Regions from separate parts of the Pseudoalteromonas tunicata genome, predicted to be linked through region 1. Evidence: riboswitches for the same ligand, from Rfam matches in the RefSeq annotation. Region 1 holds a riboswitch; the other holds the start of a gene.
What was found. Region 1 has a riboswitch for lysine ahead of dapA (4-hydroxy-tetrahydrodipicolinate synthase). Riboswitches for the same ligand answer to the same signal wherever they lie in the genome.

Region 1 (10,646 bases):
TTGGCGTGCGTAATTGTTTGACCTGGAATACCAAAGACCGCCGCTAAAGCTACAAAATCTGGGTTATCCGATAAATCGGTTTCGCTGTAACGGCCTTCAAAAAACAATTGCTGCCACTGGCGTACCATGCCTAAACGCTGGTTATCTAAAATCAAAATCTTAACCGGTAAATTATTACGTCTGATAGTCGCCAGCTCCTGAATATTCATCATGATTGAGCCATCACCCGACACTGTTATAACAAAATCATTAAGCCGAGCTACTTGTGCGCCAATGGCTGCAGGTAAACCAAATCCCATGGTTCCTGCACCGCCACTACTTAAATGATTACTGGGATGGCGAAATTTCATGTGCTGTGCGACCCACATTTGGTGCTGACCTACATCACAACACACCACGCCATTTTTAGGCATCAACTGGCTTAATTGGTTAAGTAAATAAGGTGCATAAACTTTCTCGCCAGGGTAATCATAACGCCATGCATATTGCTGTTTCATGGCAGAACAATGATCTAACCAATCAGCTGTAGTAAGAGGGCCATTGAGCTTTGGTAATGAATCTTTTAAATCTGCCACTAAAGAAGCCGCAACAGGTTTGCGTTTACCAACCTCAGCTGCATCGATATCTAAATGAATGACTTTGGCTTTAGCAGCAAATTTAGCCAAATTTCCCGTTACTCGGTCGTCAAAACGTGCGCCGATACATACCAGTAAGTCACATTCTTGCACCGCTAAATTGGCAGCTTGACCACCATGCATGCCGAGCATGCCTAAATCATGTTGATATTCAGGCAATACTGACCCTAATGCCTTTAACGTTGAGACTGCCGGCATTTGTGTTGCATTTAAAAAATCCATTAAATGCTGCTGCGCATCTGCCGCTTGCACACCACCACCAACATACGCGACCGGACGTTTGGCGTGCGCTAAAAGTTGATTCGCTTTTAATACTTCATCATTTGAAACCTGTGGTTTGTAATCGTCTACTGCCAGCCAAGGATGAAAAGGCACTTGAGCGAGCTGAATATCTTTTGGTATATCAACTAAAACAGGACCTGGGCGGCCTGACTGCGCAACATGCATCGCTTCTTGTAAAATTTCAGCTAAATCTTCAGGGCGCTCAACCAAATAACTATGTTTTGTACATGACAGCGACATACCGAGTACATCGATTTCTTGAAAGGCGTCAGACCCGATTGCAGCAGTCGGAACTTGACCGGTAATGGCAAGTAATGGCACCGAATCCATCATCGCATCAGCCAATGAGGTGATTAAGTTTGTCGCGCCAGGACCTGAAGTAGCAAAACATACACCTAGCTTACCCGTGCTTCTGGCAAAGCCTACAGCAGCAAAACCAGCACCTTGTTCATGGCGGGTTAAATAATGCTTAATTGGCGCACCATACAAAGCGTCATAAATTGGCATAATGGCTCCGCCTGGGTAACCAAACACCTCGTTTACGCCATGTTTGGCAAGTAATTCTATTAGTAACTGCGCGCCTGTCATTTTAATTCAACCCTTAGTTTTACAAGTTTTTCAAACACCTAGAAACAAAAAACCCCCCGGACTTTTCAGTTCGGGGGGTTCGTGATTAAGCAATTTTACTTAGACACTAGCTCGCCCCCGCGGTGATAATAATCACCACGTTGATAATAATTAGGACTAGAGAAAGTGTGTTTGTCAGCATTAAATTGTTAACCATTAATTCGTTTAAATTTGCAGTTAATTGCTCTGCGTTAATTTCTTATTTATTAGTAACCTTTTAGCCACGATAAGTCAACAACAAAAACAATGCAAATAAAGGCGGTTAATTAGAAATATATTGCAGAAAATGATTTTAAAAAACGGTTGTTTGAATTAATTATCCTCGAGATTAAAGAATAATGAATGATTCAAACAACATAATAGAAATTGTCCAATTGATTAATTTTATATCCCTGCGGCATTTAAATTCAATATACAAAAATAAATTTAATTATTTTTAAACCTTTTTAATCATGACCCGCGACTTACTTGATAACATCATCACAGTCATCAAATGGATTATCACTATGAAAAAATTAATTAGCTCACTTACGCTTATTGCCGCACTTTGTAGCCAACAGGCTATTGCCGATAGCGAAAAAAGAATTGCAGAAACATTAACCATGACCAAGCAACAAAGTTTGAGCATCAATTTCCCCGTTGGCAGCTTAGAGATAGAAGCAGGTGACAGTGACCAGCTCGAAATTGAAATAGACCTCAAACCTAAAAATAGTGGCTGGTTTTCATCCAGTGCCGATTTATCAAGCATCACGTTAGATAAAAAAATAACCGATAATAAAATTAGTCTCGAAGTGGACAAAGACGACCTGCAACAAGAGTGGACAATTCGCCTCCCTCGCACCGCCGCGCTTGATGTGCATTTGGGTGTTGGCAGTATTGAAATCAATAATTTTGCTAATTCTGCTGATATTGAGGTCGGCGTTGGCTCGGTTCGAATTGATACCACCTTGGATGACTTTAAAAATATTCAATTAAGCTCAGGTGTTGGTGATACACGTGTCAGTGGTTTAGTTAACGAGATAAAAGAGCAACGAAAATTAGTAAGCTCAGAAACTGAATACCGTGGTGCAGGCCAATATAATTTAAATATTGAAGTAGGTGTGGGTGACATTAGAATTCGCCGCTAAAATCAGAAAAAAAACATTAAAAATGCTGCCAAAATGCAGCATTTTTAATTTCATCGTAATAAATAAAACAGCACCAACCTTCACCATTCCATCTCAAATTTTACACTTTAAATAAATGGCAAACAGCCAAGCTTCAGATAAAAGATCACAATTCATCATTGACATATAGATGGCTAAAATGTTTCAATCCCTGCCGTGAACCCTATTCAATAATTAATTGCTGTACTAAACGGTGGTTAATTTTAGGGCTAGAAGAGGTGCGTTAATCAGGTAGTAAACGTGAGGAGAACAAACTCCAGAGACCGTTTATGAGGGGAATTAACGCCGAGAATGCGCATTGTTTGTCTCAATGTTATTTCGGGCGCCTGGGCTGAATCCCAGCGACTGTCACCAATAACAGCTAAGCTGTTGTAATTTTGGTGGAGAGCTTCTGGTCTTAGGAAAATAAGGCTATTTGCTTTATTTTTGTTAAGTCCATTCGCTCTTCGAATTTTATATGTTCGGTAGTGTTTTGGATTATTCCCCCACTTTCCTACCGACATGTTATGAGTTCGGTAGAGATGATCCAACAATTCGATTTATCTGAATATCCGTTATGGACGGCTTTAATTACGCCGTTTACACCACAAGACACTGTTGATTTTGACGCTTTGGCGAAGTTAGTCGCTGAACAAGTCGCGGCTAACAATGGCATTTTATTACTTGGCAGTACCGGCGAAGGCTTAGCCCTAACCGAAACCGAGCAAAAAGAAATTGTTACTTTTGTTTGCCAATTAGCACCTCAAGTTCCGTTAATGGTCGCTGTTGGTGGTTTTAATTTAAAGCAACAAGTTCAATGGCTTGAGTTTTGTAATGATTTACCAATCCATGCTTATTTACTTGGTTCGCCACTGTATGCCAAGCCTGGTATTCAAGGACAAACCCAATGGTTTGATACCTTACTGAACCATTCAAAACACCCATGTATGCTTTATAACGTACCAGGTCGCAGTGCTGTTGCTATTGCGCCTGAGGTACTGACTAATTTAAGCCATCACACTAGGCTTTGGGCGATGAAAGAAGCCAGTGGCGATATTGCAAAATTTGAAGCGTTTCGTAGTGCCGCACCCCAGCTTGCCATTTATAGTGGTGACGATGCCTTGATGCCTTATTTTGCCCAAGCTGGCGCTAAAGGGCTAGTGTCTGTCGCAGCAAATGCTTGGCCCAATCAAACAGCTGAATTTGTACGTCGCTCGCTTGCAGGTACTTATCCTAATCTATTTCGTCAATGGTCGAGCGCTATCAATAGCTTATTTGAAGTCGCCAATCCAATCCCTGTAAAAGTGCTAATGCACAAGCAAGGTCGCATTCAATTTCCGGATTTAAGACCACCATTGACGCATTTAGAACTCAATAATCATGCAGCACTTGAAGCTGCGAATCACACAATTTTATCTTTTAATTAAACAGGCAATTTATGAACTGGTCAGAACTTATTCAACAATTAGAAGCGGGCACAGTGCGCGCTGCAACTCAAGATGAAAACGGTCAATGGCATGCCAATGTTGAAGTTAAAAAAGGCATTTTAGACGTCTTTAAAAATGGCAACAATATTGAATTCCCTGGTGGTTTTGTCGATAAACACAACTTAGCCGTGCGTGGTTTTTCGGCTGAAGATGGCGTGCGCATGGTACCGGGTGGCAGCAGTGTTCGCCCAGGTGCTTATGTATCAAAAGGCACGATTATTATGCCTCCTTCTTATATCAACATTGGTGCTTATGTCGATTCAGGCACTATGGTTGATAGCCATGTTTTAGTTGGTTCATGTGCGCAAGTCGGTAAAAACGTACATTTAAGTGCTGCAGTACAACTAGGTGGTGTACTTGAGCCTGTTGGCGCGAGTCCAGTTGTGATTGAAGACGATGCATTTATTGGCGCAGGTTGTGTGATTGTTGAGGGCGTTGTAGTGAAAAAAGGCGCAGTACTTGCCCCAGGTGTGCGTTTATCGGCCACTATTCCTGTGTACGACTGTGTTAACGAGCGCCAACTTGAGCGCGGCGAACCAATCCCAGAATACGCGATTGTAGTACCTGGTTCACGCCCTGCATCAAGTGCATGGGGCCGCAGCCAAGGTTTAAGTATGTCATGCGCCTTAATTGTGAAATACCGTGATGCACAATCAAACGCTTCATTAGCACTAGAAGAGGTATTACGTTAATGAGCTTTTTGAGCACATCAGTTCGCGGTCATATCAATGCACTTGTGCAAACACAAGACCATCCTTTTTTTATCTATGATTTAGATCAGCTCGCTGCTCACTTAGCACCATTAACCGCGCAAAATGTGGTAAAGCTATGGTATGCAGTCAAAGCGAATCCTTTATCGAGCGTGATCCAAACTTTAGATAAAGCGGGTTTTAACTTTGATGTAGCAAGCGCAGGCGAGCTAAATCAAGTATTAAAACAAGGAATTGCCGCTGAACGTGTGCTCAATACTGGCCCTGCCAAAAGTAAAAAACAAATTAACCACTTTTTAGAGGCTGGCGTGCGTACATTTGTTGCCGAAAGCCTCAACCAAGTAGCGTGGTTAAACCAAGCGGCGCAAAATCATCAAGTGCAATTGCGTATTTTGCTGCGCGTGCAACTTCGTTGGCCAGAAGGTGAAAAAAACCCTTTAGGAGGCAATAGCCTAACGCCTTTTGGTTTAGGTACGCAGCAATGGCAGCATTTAAATATTGCCGACTACCCACAACTAAACTTTGTGGGCCTGCATATTTTTCAGTGGGGCAATATGCTCAGCACTGATAAGCTAGCCCAGTTATGGTCACAAATGATTGCGCCATTACAGGCACTCGCCGATCAACTCGGTTTTGCACTGGAGATTTTAGATTTAGGTGGTGGTTTAGGTATTCCCTACACAACCGCGCAAGACCCTCTCAATTGGCCTCAGCTACTTGATGCTCTAAGCAATATTAAATTCGAATCAGGCGTGAATGAGCTTTGGATGGAACTCGGTCGTTATGCTGTGGGTGAATGCGGCCACTATGTTAATCCTGTAGTCGAACAAAAAGAAAACTTTGGGTACCACCAATTAATTACCGCAGGAGGGATTAACCACATTTTGCGCCCTGCAGTGACTAATCAAGCGTTTCCAGCACAGTTATTACGCCAATCAAATGCGCCCGCACGTGAGTTTTTAATTCATGGCCCGCTTTGCACTGCACTCGACAGTTTAGGTACACATCAACTCCCCGCCGATCTCAATGAAAATGACCATGTCATTTTTAGCCAAGTTGGTGCATATGGCTTTACCGAAAGCATGCCTTATTTTTTATGCCACGAATTAGCTGCTGAATACGTAATAGAAAACAACCAAGTTCGCTGCGTTCGTAGTTGCGAAACTGCGGATTATTATTTGAGATAAGCCTATGAACTCAATAAGCCAAGAAAATATCTTAGTCGGTGAAATTGCAAACGGTTTACCGTTAACCATTCCGGTTTATCGCTTAAAAGGTGATGGAACAGGCCCGCATGTTTACATTCAAGCCAATATGCACGGCGCCGAAGTTCAGGGTAATGCGGTTATTTATCAGCTACTTGAACAACTAAAACAACTTGATTTAAAAGCAGACTTTACCTTAGTGCCTTACGCAAACCCAATTGGCTGTAATCAAAAGTCAGGAGAGTTTACTCTTGGCCGCTTCGATCCAATTACCGGCACTAATTGGAATCGTATGTATTTAGATGCAACCAGTATCATTCCTGAGTTTGTGCGCAACCACTTAACAAGTGATGCAAGCACCATTAAACATGCATTTCGTGAGCAATTAATAACCCACATCGATCAAAAACTTAATGGTCCAGCTTATCAACTCACAACCGGGCAGCGCATTGCATATAACCTGCAGCGCCTCGCTCATCAGGCTGATATTGTTTTAGATTTACACACTGGTCCTATTTCAAGTAAGCACTTATATTGCCCAACTTATGCCAAACCCAGCGCTCGTTTTTTTAATATTGAGCATGTTTTATTAATTGATAATGGTTTTGGGGGCGCCCTTGATGAAGCAAGTTTTTGCCCTTGGTGGGATTTAAGCGACGCACTCAAAGCACAAGGTATTAATTTTGATATCGCAGTCGATGCCTTTACGGTGGAGCTTGGCTCACAAGAAAAAATAGATTTAACCGCCGCTAAATATGATGCGCAAAGTATTTTAAGTTACTTAACGCATAAAGAGGCCTTTAATAACTCGCATCATCAACCAGCAAAAATAGCTCGCTATAGCTGTCATTTAAACGATTATATCGCCTATTATTCGCCACTTGGCGGCATGGTTGAATACCTGGCGCCTTTGGGTGGGCACATTAAAGCGGGCACTCCAATCGCTAATATTTTACGTATGGAGCGCTACTTAAGTGAAGCGCCCTTGCATCAGCTCACCTTTGATAAAGACGCAATTGCCATTTTGCATTTTGCCTCGGCAAGCGTAAACCAAGGTACTGAGCTGTATAAATTTTTTACCAATTACAGTGCGCTTTAATAAATTTAAACTGTAATCACACCAAACTCTAATTGCGTGAGAGTCGCCATGTATTCCCGTGGCAAAATCAGATAGCGGCAGCCTTGCCGCAATCTTTTCTCAATCAATTACCCTATTGCGTGAGAGTCCAAATTGGACAAGCTCGGGCGGCTGCAAAGCCGCCTTTTTATTTGTTACGATAACAAAAAAGCGCTTGAATAATTTCCCCGATGAGGGAGAGCCAAGATATACTCAACGCTAAATGAGCTAATTTAAAGGCAAACTATGCGCTATGTGATCTGTTTGGTCGCTTTGATATCGTTTTTTACCAACGCTTCCGAAAGTGACCCTATTTCAAACCCTGAAGTAGAATTAGTAAAACAATGTATATTAGGTGAGTTGTTATCGGGCAATGATGAACGCACCATTGGCCAAATAAAACAAAACTGTGCCAAACCAGATAGCAATACTAATATTAGTCAGCTTGATAAACGCATGGCTCGCGAACACTATAGCCAAGATAATCGTAATGTAATCACGCCACACAAGCGTAATTATCTGCTACCTGTTACCTACATGAGCAACCCCAACTCATCACCATTTAATCATTATGACCAACTGACACAAAATGATAAAGACGAGCCACTTGATAACTTTGAAGCTAAATATCAGCTCTCTATTAAGGTGCCATTATTTAATAACTTTTCAGATAAAGATCAGGCTGTGTATTTAGGCTTTACGTTAGAATCGTATTGGCAGGTTTTTAATAAAGAAATTTCATCTCCATTTCGTGAAACAAATTACCAACCAGAAATTTTTTGGATTAATTTTTTAGACCCCGAACATGTATTATGGGGTGATGAAATGGCTTTTATTCTGGGTTTTGAGCATCAATCCAATGGCCGCAGCCAACCAAATTCTCGCTCTTGGAATCGCATTTATGCTGACTTTATTTGGGAAAATAGAGGGTTTGTTTTTAGCTTAAAACCTTGGTTTCGCATTCCAGAGAACCATAAAACCGATGCCTTAGATCCAAAAGGCGACGACAACCCTGATATTTATAAATACATGGGATATTTTGAGTTTTCAGGCGCATATCGTTATCAAGAGCATGAATTTAGCTTTATGAGCCGTAACAATTTTAACGCGCAAAACCGTGGTGCGATTCAGCTCGATTGGTCATTTCCTCTTTGGGGCCGATTACGGGGCTACACTCAGTATTTTAATGGCTATGGCGAAAGCTTAATTGATTACAACGCCAATATTCAGCGCTTTGGAATTGGAATTTTACTCAGCGACCTTTTGTAATTTAAAGGCGCTGCCATTTAAAGTCGCGCATGAGTTTAATGACATTAAAAAACGCCAATAATAAATTCTTTATTGGCGTTTTTATTAAATAGCCTGAGTTCAAATTAAATCAAACTGATGTTTTTAAAGGCAAGACGACAAACTGACCGATAAATTCAGCCACTTTTACATCATTATCATAAACATTCACCGGCACCTGATATACCGCTTTCTCTCCTTGCTGCAGCACCTCAAGTTGACCAATACAATCGGCTAATACGACACTTGCACGTGGTGAAGACTTAAGCGGTTTAAGATATTTAATATTGGCATCGGCCAAAACAATATCACCATCAAGCTCTAATTCTTTCAGGGTTAAATACGTTGCACCCCACCCAGTGAGGGTCGCTAAACTATAAATAGAACCCGCAAACATCGAACCATGAACATTAATATTGGCATTAAAATCGGCTTGGGTTGAAAACAACCAATCAGTATAACTTTCTACTTTTATCCCCATAGCATCACTAATCGGGATAGCTTCACGCCACGTATTTTGCAACACCTGCGTCCAGTCTGGGTGCAAAAACCAACCAGGCTCTGATGGGCGATTTTTTACCATTTTAAAATGTTGAATATCGCCATAGGCTAGGTGTGCTTTTTCAACCACGGTATAACCATGACGTTGATAAAAAGGCAAGGCGCGCTCGCGGGCAAATAAAACCAACTCTTGCGCCGATTGCGTCCAAGCTATCATTTCTAATTCATGTAATAACCGACTTCCAATATGCTGATTACGAGCATGCTCAGAGACCGCCATATAACGCACTTGCGCTTGATTGTGATTGTTAAAATGTAGCCTGGCGACACCTAATACCTCACCTTCGCGATTACGAATAAAACGATGTTCAGAGTCTTGCTCAAGATCATCTTGCTCAGAGCCTCTAGGTTGCTGCCAAGGTGCCCGTAAAACCTGCCAACGCAATTGATAATAGTCCTGCCAATCTTGACTGCTTTGTGGGGTCGTAACTTGAAACATGCCAGCTCCTATCGATATTATTTGCAATTACTCTAACTATTCAGAGCAAAAAATCCACTCCACAATACAACAAAAGCTAACCAGTTAAAATAGCCTTCCAATTTGGCCTGTGCATAAAACGTGACACATGTAAAATGCTCTACTATCCTGATTAGACTATGAAATATGTGCAAGCCGATAAAGGCATTATTCACCCACACTTCATTGCCCACTGTACGGAGATCGGTCAACTGATCCATTGGCAAAAGCAATTAGGCCAAAACATACAAGTAAGGCAATATCAACAACTTAGATGGTTGTTGATCAATGAAGTACTGCAATCTGTCATCGAAATTGATGAACCGGATCATTTGTTATTTCCGCATTTACAAGTACTTGCAGATATTTGGCGTACCCTTGATGATCCAAGTTCTGTTCTTGAAATTGGCTTAGGTGCTGGCGCAATTCGTAATTACCTACAATTTCATTATCCAAATACCGAACTTATCACTGCAGAAAAAAACCCCGAGATTATCCATTGCTATAAAAAATATTTTGGCGGTCATGCATCAAATAATCTGCATTGCCAAGACGTATTACTCGAAATAAAAACGCCTCGCACCTTCGATTGGATAATCATCGATATTTTTAGTCAACTCGAAGCACCTGTTTTCCTATTTCAAAAACAGTTTTATGATGATTTAAGCCATATTTTGGCCGCTAATGGCCATTTATTTATTAACTTTTTAACCCAAAGTGACTCTCAGCTAACTCAACTTAAACGCTTATTGAGAGCCACTTTCACCAAAGAAGTGAAAATTGAAAAAATCTCAGGTTATACCAACCACATTTTATGGCTACACCTCTAAGCGGAACGTAACCGGACCGTCGTTTACTAAATGCACTTTCATATCAGCACCAAACTCACCCGTTGCGACTTCAATCCCCTTAGCTTGTGCTTGAGCAACAAAATAGTGATACAAACGTTTTGCTTCATCAGGTACAGCTGCCGATGAAAAACTAGGACGCATACCTTTTTTGGTATCTGCAGCCAAAGTAAATTGTGATACCACTAATAACTGGCCTTGCACATCAGATACACTTAAATTCATTTTGCCTTGGTCATCAGTAAAAATACGATAACCACAAATTTTATGTAATAGTTTATCGGC
Region 2 (10,646 bases), 1.8 Mb from region 1:
ACAGAGCAAGCTGGTTTATTTACTAAATTAGGCGCGATGTATTATGACGGTGAAGAGAAAAACTCAATTGCTAAATTTGATGATAAAGGTTGGTCTGCATTATTTGGTTTAGGCTTAAGCTACGATTTCACTCAAAATTTACAAGGTCGTGTTGAGTATAATTTTTTACATGATTTAGGTGATTCTGAGTTTGCAGGTGATCACGGTCATTTAACAACATTAGGTTTAGCGTACCGTTTTGGTTCAAATGCTAAAAAAGCACCAAGAGCTCCAGCACCTGTTACGCCAGTTGCTAAAGTTGTTGAGCCTGTTGTAGTTGCTCCGGTTGAAGTTGCTCCGGTTGAAGTTGCACCTGTTGTTGTGCCTGCAGTGAACGCATTCGCTTTATTTGATTTTGATAAATCTGCAGTAAAAGAAACTCAAGCATTAAAAGATTTAGCTGCTCACTTGGCTGCAAATCCGCAAGCACAAGCCGCTGTAACTGGTTATACCGATAGCCAAGGTAGTAAGGAATATAACGAAAAGTTAGCTCTTCGTCGCGCTAATGCCATTGCAAAATATTTAACTGCAAATGGTGTAAATGCTTCACAATTAACTGTAAAAAGTGTCGGTGAAACTGATTTATTCGCGAGCAATGCAACCATCGCAGAGCGCTTGAATAACCGTCGTGTAACGATTGATGTGGCTGAGTTTACTAAATAACCTCAGACTGAATAAAAATCTATCTTAGGCTGCTAGTTTCAACGTTTATAGCGTTGAAACTTTCTCGCTATAGATAAACAACTTAGATATTTAATTTTAATTCAACATGTTGGTAAATATTGCATCCAGAATTAAGCTTAAGTAATGAATCGTTTATGATTTATGAGCCTCGCTAAATGCGGGGCTTTTTTATAACTATTGCCGATGTCATTGATGATCAGTTAGTTATCAGGCATGGATCAAGAGAAAGTCTAAAATGGTGTGGTAATCTTTGAATTATTAAAGCAGTGGTGATGTCCTGTATTTTTTCTACGATTGTTTTACGATTGTTTTATTTGTTGAGTGTTAGCTGCATGCATTATGGTATGGAAAAAACAATCCAAGCACATGGCTTGGATTGTTTGTTTTAATCACAAGAAAGATAAATTAACCTCAATACTGAATAATACATCTATCTTAGTCAGCTGTTTTCAACGCTAACCGCGTTGGATTAAGGTGCAATAGGCTCGCGATTGACGCGCCAACACTCCTTGTTAGCCTTTAAATCTTTAGTTAGAAATGAATACCTTATATATTTATTTTTAACTTAATGCCTTGCTAAATCTCTTATCCAAAATTGAGGTTAAGTTAATACTCTGGCTGTGGGTGTTGCACTTCAATCCAGTCTTTTTCATCGACCCAGTTTTGGGCGCCGTTTTCGACCGTGCGAATTGGCACAATATAATCACAGCTAATTTGTGGTTTAACCGAAGCAAAAATAGGCACAAAACCAAAGCTAAGTGCGGTTTCAATAATTGCTTTTTGATTTTGAGGGTCGATATCGGCCGCTTCATCAATATAAATGGGGATGCGGTAACGATTTTGCTCTTGATCCGACAATAAGTAGCGAATAAACAGCATGCCACACAGTAACTTAATGGTGATCCGTGTGCCATTTGAGCCAGCAGAGTCAATTTTATCAAAGTGGTCGGTTTCACCGGCACGGTTAACCACTTCAAACCGGATATCAAATAAATCTGATAGGGTTAGGCCTGCTTTATCGCTGGCAAATTGAATGAGGTGATCTTTAGCGGCATTCACTTCTTTTTCATCAACAGGCTCGCTTGAAAGCAAATCAAGGGTATCACCTTGCTCAAATAAATCTGCAGTGGCGATTATAGTATCGATACTGTCGACCAACTGTTTACGCGGCAATACATTGATTTTAAACGCTTGTAAGTTTGAAATTTGATGCTGGCTAATGCCTTTGTTAAAGCTATTCATTTCGCGGCGTAAGCGGTCGAGATCTTCGCGAAGCCCTTTAATAGTCGCAGCAACTTCGGTTAAAGCCACCCGAGCTTGGCGCTCAACGGCTTCACGTTCATTATCAATATTATGAAACGCGGCAATGAGTTTTTGATATTTAACGAGTTCATCAGGTTCGTTATCAAACTTGGTGATCCCTGCATTATAAATATGTAAATAGGTATTACGAACATTGATGTCAAAATTGCGCAGCTCTTGGCAATCTTTATTAAAACGATGGACAAGGTCGGCCAAATTATCAAAATCAATTGCAATATCAATTAGGTAAGGAGTGCATTTGCCACTGTAAAAATCTAAGGTGTGATCAATACGTTCTGATTTAACTTGGCGCAAACGTTCAGCTTGGCGTTGTAATTGCTCTTTTTTGCTTTTCACAATTGAACGGCGGTCGGCAATACCGCTGGCATCTTGCTGCACTTCTTGCAGTAAATCGGCTACTTGTTCTTGCTCTGCCTCAAGTTGCGCTTGTAATAATCCTTGCGCCTCACGTGTTTGCAACATGGTTTGATAGTGATTAAAGCGCTCAAGGGCACTTTCAATACTCATTAGTTCTTGATAGAGGGCTTCTTTTTCGGCTTGTTTACCTGCAACGTTTGCAGCAACCTCACGCTGGCGAGCAAAATCAGCCAGTGCGGTATCGAGTGCTTTGAGTTGCGCCTGAATTTGTACTTTGCTATCACTGGTTTGCATTTGTAATGCGGGCAGTTTTTTCAGTTTAATGCTGGCACCGGGTAAGGTGAGCACTGCGCCTTTTACTGCATCCGATAATTGTACTAAAAATTCGCCAAAAGCGTGCTCGTCGGTGATTGTGACATCCCCTTGATTACCAGTCGCTAAACTAAATAAATCGGGGTTTAAAATACGCGAAATTTCTTCGACTTCTTTGAGTGATAACTCTTCACGCATCCGAGTATAAAGATTGTATTCGAGATTTTTCAGTTGCAGTTTTAAGCTCTTTATCTGTTTTTCGGTCTCTTTAATCCTAAAATCGAGAGTATGTAAACTTTGTCCTTGAGCACTGGTAATAGAATGCGACAGCTGCTCATATTGGTTTTTAAGCTGTTGCAAATTGGTTTTTAACGTCGGTAGGCCAACTAACTCAAATTCTTGATGCAAACCATTAAATTGAATAAACCACTGCTCAATTTGGCTATTGCGGCGCTCAATATCACGCAGTTGTTGCATATAAAGATTCTGTTTTTGCTCAAAATCGTGCTTTTCACTTTCGATATCGGCCAAGTTTTGTTCGAGTTCTTCTAGTTGGGCATGTTGATATTGTTCAAAATCAATTAATGCTTGGTCTATTTTAGGTGTATGAGCCGCAAGTTTACCTTTTAATATGCTTTGATTTTCAAGCATGGCTTCAAGCGCAGCGATGGGCTCTTGCATTGCTTCGAGTGCTTTGAGCTCTTTGCGCGAGCGATTTACTTTATCAAATGCGCGGCGCCAGACTTCATAAAAGTCGACTTTAGAATTTGACATATGGCGCTCAAACACTCGTAGCATAAAGCGTTTTACATCTGGTGCGCCAAGTTTATGCAAGTTTAAGATTTTACGGAAAATCTCTTTGTAAATAGCGGAGTCTTGCACATTATTAAGGGGGATCATTTTTAAGCTGATCTCAGAATCAAATGCGCTGGCTCCCCCAGTTAGTAGTGCATTAAGCTCTTGTGCTTTAAGTTCAAAAGGCGTGAAGTTTAAGCTCTTTAAGTGGTTAAATAACTTAGTATATTTAACGATGGTTTTGCCTTGAGTGTAATCTTCAATATTCAGTTTGCCGTTGTAGCAAAAAAATTGATGGGCAAACCCTGCAATTTTACCAAGACCTGCCACACCAATGACCACAGGGCCATGAGGGAGTTCGGCTTCGAGTAAGATGTACGATTGATCGGAGCTAAAATAAAATTTACGTGTTTCTTCTAAGTCGTGGCCATCCCATTCTGTGAGGCGTAAATCATTAATCAGAGGAAACTGAAGCGCATTAATAACTGAACTTTTACCCGTATTATTTGGCGCGCAAATTGAGCTGCTTTTATCAAGCGGGATCACACATTTGGCATATCCGGCGGTATTAAGTAGGGCAAGTTTTGTCAGGCCGTATAAATGTTGCATTAGTTGTCCTCCTGCAGATCAAGTTCGTTGATTTGCATTAATGCATCCAGATAGCGATAAATTGGGCTTTGAATTATAAAGCCTTGCTCGACTTCTTTTGCCAAACCAAAGCGGCTCATGCGCATAAATACATCTTTGCGTAAGTCTGAGCCTGAAAAAATTTCGAGCTGATCGTACAGGTGTTTATTTTGTTGTACTAAGATTTGCATCAGTTCTAAATCACACACTTGTTCAAACAGGGCACGCAGTGGGTCTTTGCCAAGGTTGGCAAAGTACTCGACCAAGACATAGGTGGTGAGGGCAAAGGCACGGGATATTTTGCCCATATTGGGCGTGCTGTCTTCAATTTCAAGGTAATAAAAACCTCGGCCATCTTTGATTAGATGGTGACCAAGTGATTGAAAAAGTTCAGTATATTGCTCATGGCAATGGTCAAGTTGTTGCCAAAGTTGTACGTCTTGTTCACTAATGTGATAACCACTGACCAGCTTTTTATTAATGTGCTGTAACTCTGTGAGTTCAGCTAAATTTATGTGTGTCATATTAATTCGATTTTAAAGAAGTCGTTTTTAACGATGCGTGATAAGGGTGTAATTTAAATTGGCAATCGGCTAATGCGATAACGCTCGGTTGTGCGCTGTGTGTAACGGTTAAGTCGGGATCATTGGCCATTTTTTGATATAAAAACAGTAACTCATCCGCTTCAAGCTCAGGGTATTGCGTATCAAGCCAGGCCAAAATGCCCGTTTGTTTGTTACCAAGATCTGCTGTAAAACGGGTTTTAACGCTAAAAAAGTCTGGAATATTAGGATTGATAAACGCAGGTACGTGGCTTTGATCTGGTAGTTGGTATTCTTCTTGTTCAAATTCGTCAATGTGTGCCATGTACGCCACCATTTGATGGGCGGTACCTAAAGAGAATTTTTGTTGATCAGATGTTATGTGTGGTTGATGGGCACTGAGTACGGCATCGACGCCATTTTTACGAATTGCACCTAGCACCTTGGCTGCTTGGCGAGTCAGGAGCGTATTGCGACGTAACTCTTCACGCAGTGGCATTAGCATATCGGCACTTTTGCGCAGGCTTTCACGCCCTGTTAGGTGCATGTCTAAAATGCGGGTGCGTAATTGTTCTAACATCCGCTTTTCGCTAAACAGCTTGCCGGTGATTTGAATTTGCTCGAGTAGGGTGCTGATCTGCTGCTCAATCTCGCTAAAACACGCTTTAAATTCACCGCCAATATCAACCATTTCAAGCATAGGTTCGATGTATAAATCAAATGCTTCAATCACGGCTTGATAACGTTTTTCGAGTGAGCGCTGTGAGTGATCGGCTTTGGCCTGTTCAACAATATTTAATATGGCATTTTCGTTGTGATAAAACAGTTTTACGATTTTACGTACCCGTTCATCCATAATGCGGCAATTACGGCGCAATTCTTCAAAATCATTGTCTTGACCAGCTTGCGCTAAACGATGACCAAGGCGGGCTAAATCTCTAATTAGTACATGCACTTCTTCGGCAATGCCAAGGCTTTCTTCTTGCAATAAATACTGGGCAAATTCAGCCACGGCACGATTGAGTTCAAGTTGAGATGACTTTGCCAGCGGGATCAAAATATCGTGATTGAGTAGTCGGTTTGCTTCTTTAAAAATCTTATCGCCCGGCCAGGTGGGGTATTTAGTTTTTAAAATAGTTTGTACATCATGAATGTTAAAATCGGCCATATTAAAGCGTCGGATCAAAGTCTCAATTAAGGGCCAATGTTCAGACAAAATAGTCAATATTTTCTTCGGTGGGATCATACCTATCCACTATGTTGTTTAATAATTATTCTGTTAGGAAGTACTACTAAGATAGTAGGTACACTGCGGTAGTTTTATGTCATTTTAAGTGCTAGACTACGCGCCGCTTGATTGTAACGCAAATATTTTACTTTTCTAACAAAGGTTGTTAACGAAAAATGGTTACTGGTATTATCCTGTCGCTAATCGCACTTGCATTTGTGCTGATCGTTATAGAGGATATTATTCACGTAAACAAGGCCAAAACCACGCTTTTTTTTGGTACTTTATGTTGGATAATCGCTTTTATCTTCCCTATTCACGGTGAAAGCCCTGAAACTATTCAACATCAATTAGATCATAACATTCTTGAAATAGCGACTTTGTGGTTATTTTTGATGGCTGCTATGACCTTTGTTGCCTATTTGAATTCAAAAGGATTTATTCAAAACTTAGTTCATCGCATTATGCCAAGAGAAATTAGCGAACGTCGCTTGATGTTTTTGGTTGGTGGTTTTGCCTTTTTGTTTTCATCAATTTCCGACAATGTGACTGCGACCTTAATTTCGCTTGCGGTGGTAATGTCGCTAAAACTTGATAGTAAAAAGCTGATTAAATACACCACGTTAATTATTTTTGCTGTGAACTCAGGTGGTGTATCGCTGATTACCGGTGATGTAACAACGTTAATGATTTTCTTAGCGGATAAAGTCACCATTGGTCATTTGCTGTTATTGGTAGCGCCGGCGATTTTCAGTGTGCTTGCTCTTGCGGTTATGCTATCGATTGGTATGAATGGCAAAGTATATTTTGAACCTGATACCTCACGTCGAATTGAAAAAACCGATATCACCATTGCGGTTATTTTCCTTTCAACCATTTTTGGTACTTTGGCTTTGAGTGTTTTATATTCGGTTCCGCCATTACTGACGTTTTTATTCGGTTTAAGTTTTATGTTTTTAGTCGCGCAGTTTTTAATGCGTAAAAAAGACGTAAACAAAAAAATCATCGATTACATTCGTGAGATTGAATACGATACCTTGTTATTCTTCGTTGGGGTTTTACTGCTGGTTGGTGCGATGAAAGAAGTAGGGGTACTGACTCAATTTACTCACTTATACGAGATTTTAGCGCCAGAATACGCAAACTACTTTATGGGGCTATTATCAGCCACGGTTGATAACGTACCGTTAACGGCTGCGTTATTAAAAGCAGACATTGCGATGGATGCGCGCCAATGGCTAACCTTTACTTATGCAACCGGTGTGGGTGGCTCAATGCTTATCATAGGTTCAGCTGCTGGTATTATTGCAATGAGTAAAGTAAAAGAACTTACCTTTGTTAGCTATTTACGCTTAAGTATTTATTTACTAGCGGCTTACACCATTGGTTATGTTGGTTCGTATTTTGCTGGATTATTAATTACCGTAAATTAATGATTGACAGCTAGACGTCTAAACGTTAGATTTAAAACCCCGCTAAACAGTGGGGTTTTTTATTGCCAGTTTCTTAAATTGGCAATAAACAGAAGAGGTGCGAAGGCCAGGTAGAACATACGAGGACGCGGTGTCCGATGATGATGTTTCGAGGGGGACCTTCGCCGAGGGGGAATAACCACCGTACAGTTATTTTCTCGGTTTAAGAGGCTGAATCCTCTGAACTGTCACCTATTTTGGTGGAGAGCTTCTGGCAGTGGATTACCGTTTTCATCTCAAAGTACCCTTGCCGTGCAGTTCTCCTTGTGTATTTTTATCAACAAATGACGTTGATAAATAAGGAGACCCAATGAGTTCATCTTTTATTGTTGCCAAGTTTGGTGGCACAAGTTTAGCCGATTTTGACGCCATGTTTCGTTGTGCGCAAATCATTCATGACGATAACAATGTCCGTGTTGTTGCAGTAAGCGCAAGCGCGGGTGTGACCAACCATTTAGTTGCCTTAAGTCATAAAGACATCAGTGACGCAGTGCGCCAAAGTCATATTGATGGTGTGTTAGCTATTCAAAATAATATTCTGGCAAAATTAACCCTTGATGCCGATTTAGCCACTTTATTTAGCCAAACCTTGGCTGACTTTGAACAATGTGCAGCCTTAACGAGCACTAGCGAGCAGCATAACGATGAATTACTGAGCTTTGGCGAGCGTTTATCATCATGTTTGTTCACCCAAGTATTGCGTGATTTAGGAATAAAAGCTGAACGATTTGATGTACGTAGCGTACTTAAAACCGATGCACATTTTGGTAAAGCAACACCAAATGTAGCGCAGACACGCGCTGCAGCTCTTGAACATTTAGTGCCGTTATTAAACGAAACCGTAGTGGTAACTCAAGGCTTTATCGGTTCTGATCAGCATGGTCGTACAACGACGTTAGGCCGTGGAGGTTCTGATTATAGTGCAGCATTATTAGCCGAAGCGATTGATGCCTGTAGTGTACATATTTGGACTGATGTAGTTGGTATTTTTAGTACCGACCCACGTTTATGCCAAAAGGCGAAACCGATACCAAAACTGAGCTTTGATGAAGCTGCTGAAATGGCGACTTTTGGCGCCAAAGTGTTGCATCCTGCGACTATTTTGCCTGCAAGCCGTGCCGGGATCAGCGTTTTTGTTGGTTCAAGCCGCGCCCCAGAGCAAGGTGGTACTTGGATTGAGAAAGAAAAGTCGCAGCATCCTGGAATTCGTGCCGTTACTCAGCGTAAAAATCAAATTCTACTGACCTTAAAAAGCCCTGAAATGTTGCTTGCCAGCGGCTTTTTAGCCCGTGTATTTACCATTTTATCTGAATACAATATTTCGGTTGATTTAGTCACGACATCTGAAATTAGTGTTGCTCTGACCCTCGATAACGCGCCAAATGCTAGCCGCCCAGAGCTAGATCAGGCATGTCTTCAGCGCTTAAGTGAATTTTGCCATGTGACGGTTGAAAACAACTTAACACTCGTGGCACTAGTAGGTTCTGAGATTCAATTACGTCAACATGAAATGAACTTAATGCAAGTTTTGGCTGATTTTAATATCCGCATGATTTGCCACGGTGCCAGCAAACATAACCTTTGCTTTTTAGTCGAGCAAAGTGAATCAGATGCGGTTGTACAGTCCATTCACCGTCGCTTGCTTGAAGTGTGTTAATCACCATAGCCATTAAAAAAGCGAACTAAACAGTTCGCTTTTTGTCACTATTTGCTAGTAATAGCTTGATTCAACAAGTCACTATTACTAACTTAGGTATTTGTTTTTGGTGCGTTGTTAACAGCGTGAAAGCAAAATCGTAAAATTCGGTGCTAAAATTACGTAAATTGTGGCGTTCAATCAGTTCAAATACATTGGGGCGAAGGAGTTGTGCAATGGGCCGTTTTAGGGTTTTTGCCAGTGCTTCTTTGAGTGTCCAAATGCGATAAAAATACGCGGCATGTTGTTTTGGGCTAAGTCGGCCTGCCTGTTCAATCAATGTCACTTCATCAACATGATAAAAATGGTGCGCAAGTTTATCAAACGCGCGTAATTTAGTCGTCTTTTCAAGATCAATACCAAACGAAAATACATGCTGTTGTTGCATGCACAGTGCAACTGCGACCATTTCATGGCTATGCGAGAGGCTGAGTTTTATCGGCAAAAGCTGATTATGGTGGTAGAGCTCAAGCTCTTTTTTTGTATCGTTAAAGCGAGTTTCAAACGCAGTGCAGTGATCGTCGTACTGAGCGCTAAGGAGCTGCTTGATAATATGGCGGCTTTTTAAATATTCACGCTTGGCTTTAGGCTGTTTACGTTTTGCTAAAATTGCAATTTCTGCTTGGCAAAGAAAGTGCTCTGGCACTATCTGCTCTAAATTGAGTTCGCTGGCATTGGCAACAAAAACCGTGAGTTCACCCTCATGCAATGACTGGTTTGCAAGGCCGGTATCAAAAGTTGCGGTATGAATAATTAAATTGTTGGCAAAATAATCAATTGGCATGAAAACTCAGCAATTAAGTTCAATTGGTTATGAATTATACCTAAGTAAGTGATCCAAGGAACTGTTTTAGCTATATGAAGCGCCTCCATTATGGTTTAATAGCGAAAAATTATAAGAGATGGGCGCAATGGCACAGATTCGTGATGGCTTTCAGAGTCGTTTAGGTTTTGTATTAGCAGCGGCAGGTGCCGCTGTTGGTTTAGGTAATATTTGGGGTTTTCCAACACAAGCTGCAAACCACGGTGGTGGGGCATTTTTGCTGGTGTATTTTATCGTAATTTTTTTACTTGCCTTACCTGCTTTATATACCGAATTATATTTGGGCCACAGCGCACAAGCCAATCCTGTGGTGGCGCTTCGTAATGCGTGTAGCGAACAAAGCAAAAAAATGGGTGCTGCAGCGGGATATATTGGCTTAAGTGGCGCAATTGTAATGTTGAGCTTCTATTCAATTGTTGCAGGGTGGATGATTGCATACAGTATTGAACCGGTTGCTCGCTTTTTTGGTGCAACGGCAGTGGCCGATTTTTTAAATAGCGATACCACGCTCCGTAATTTTATTTTCACGCCAATTATTTTGATTTTAACTGCGGGTATTATTTTACAAGGGGTTAAATCGGGTATCGAAACTTGGTCTCGTCGTTTAATGCCGATGTTGCTGCTATTGCTAATTGGTTTGATTGGATATATTGCCACACTTGATGGGGCAATGGCTGGTTTTAAAGCCTATTTAGTGCCTGATTTTTCTAAAATAATGGATCCCGATTTAATTATTGCAGCCATGGGT

Region 2: it holds a riboswitch for lysine, as region 1 does, so the genes downstream of both, lysC (lysine-sensitive aspartokinase 3) here and dapA (4-hydroxy-tetrahydrodipicolinate synthase) in region 1, are expected to answer to the same signal.

The regions. Positions count from the first base shown of each region.
Region 1 covers NZ_CP011032.1:343,784-354,429, reverse strand. The annotation lists gene ilvG (acetolactate synthase 2 catalytic subunit) at 1-1,505, opposite strand, end outside; gene PTUN_RS01595 (fimbrial protein) at 2,051-2,671, shown strand; lysine riboswitch at 2,916-3,109, shown strand; gene dapA (4-hydroxy-tetrahydrodipicolinate synthase) at 3,232-4,116, shown strand; gene PTUN_RS01580 (2,3,4,5-tetrahydropyridine-2,6-dicarboxylate N-succinyltransferase) at 4,128-4,868, shown strand; gene PTUN_RS01575 (PLP-dependent decarboxylase) at 4,868-6,073, shown strand; gene PTUN_RS01570 (succinylglutamate desuccinylase/aspartoacylase family protein) at 6,078-7,190, shown strand; gene PTUN_RS01565 (phospholipase A) at 7,455-8,477, shown strand; gene PTUN_RS01560 (bifunctional GNAT family N-acetyltransferase/hotdog fold thioesterase) at 8,587-9,495, opposite strand; gene PTUN_RS01555 (spermidine synthase) at 9,654-10,343, shown strand; gene dtd (D-aminoacyl-tRNA deacylase) at 10,332-10,646, opposite strand, start outside.
Region 2 covers NZ_CP011032.1:2,511,978-2,522,623, reverse strand. The annotation lists gene PTUN_RS11495 (OmpA family protein) at 1-702, shown strand, start outside; gene PTUN_RS11490 (coiled-coil domain-containing protein) at 1,330-4,119, opposite strand; gene PTUN_RS11485 (condensin complex protein MksE) at 4,119-4,661, opposite strand; gene PTUN_RS11480 (hypothetical protein) at 4,663-5,925, opposite strand; gene nhaD (sodium:proton antiporter NhaD) at 6,084-7,340, shown strand; lysine riboswitch at 7,425-7,598, shown strand; gene lysC (lysine-sensitive aspartokinase 3) at 7,690-9,036, shown strand; gene PTUN_RS11465 (4'-phosphopantetheinyl transferase family protein) at 9,107-9,859, opposite strand; gene PTUN_RS11460 (sodium-dependent transporter) at 9,987-10,646, shown strand, end outside.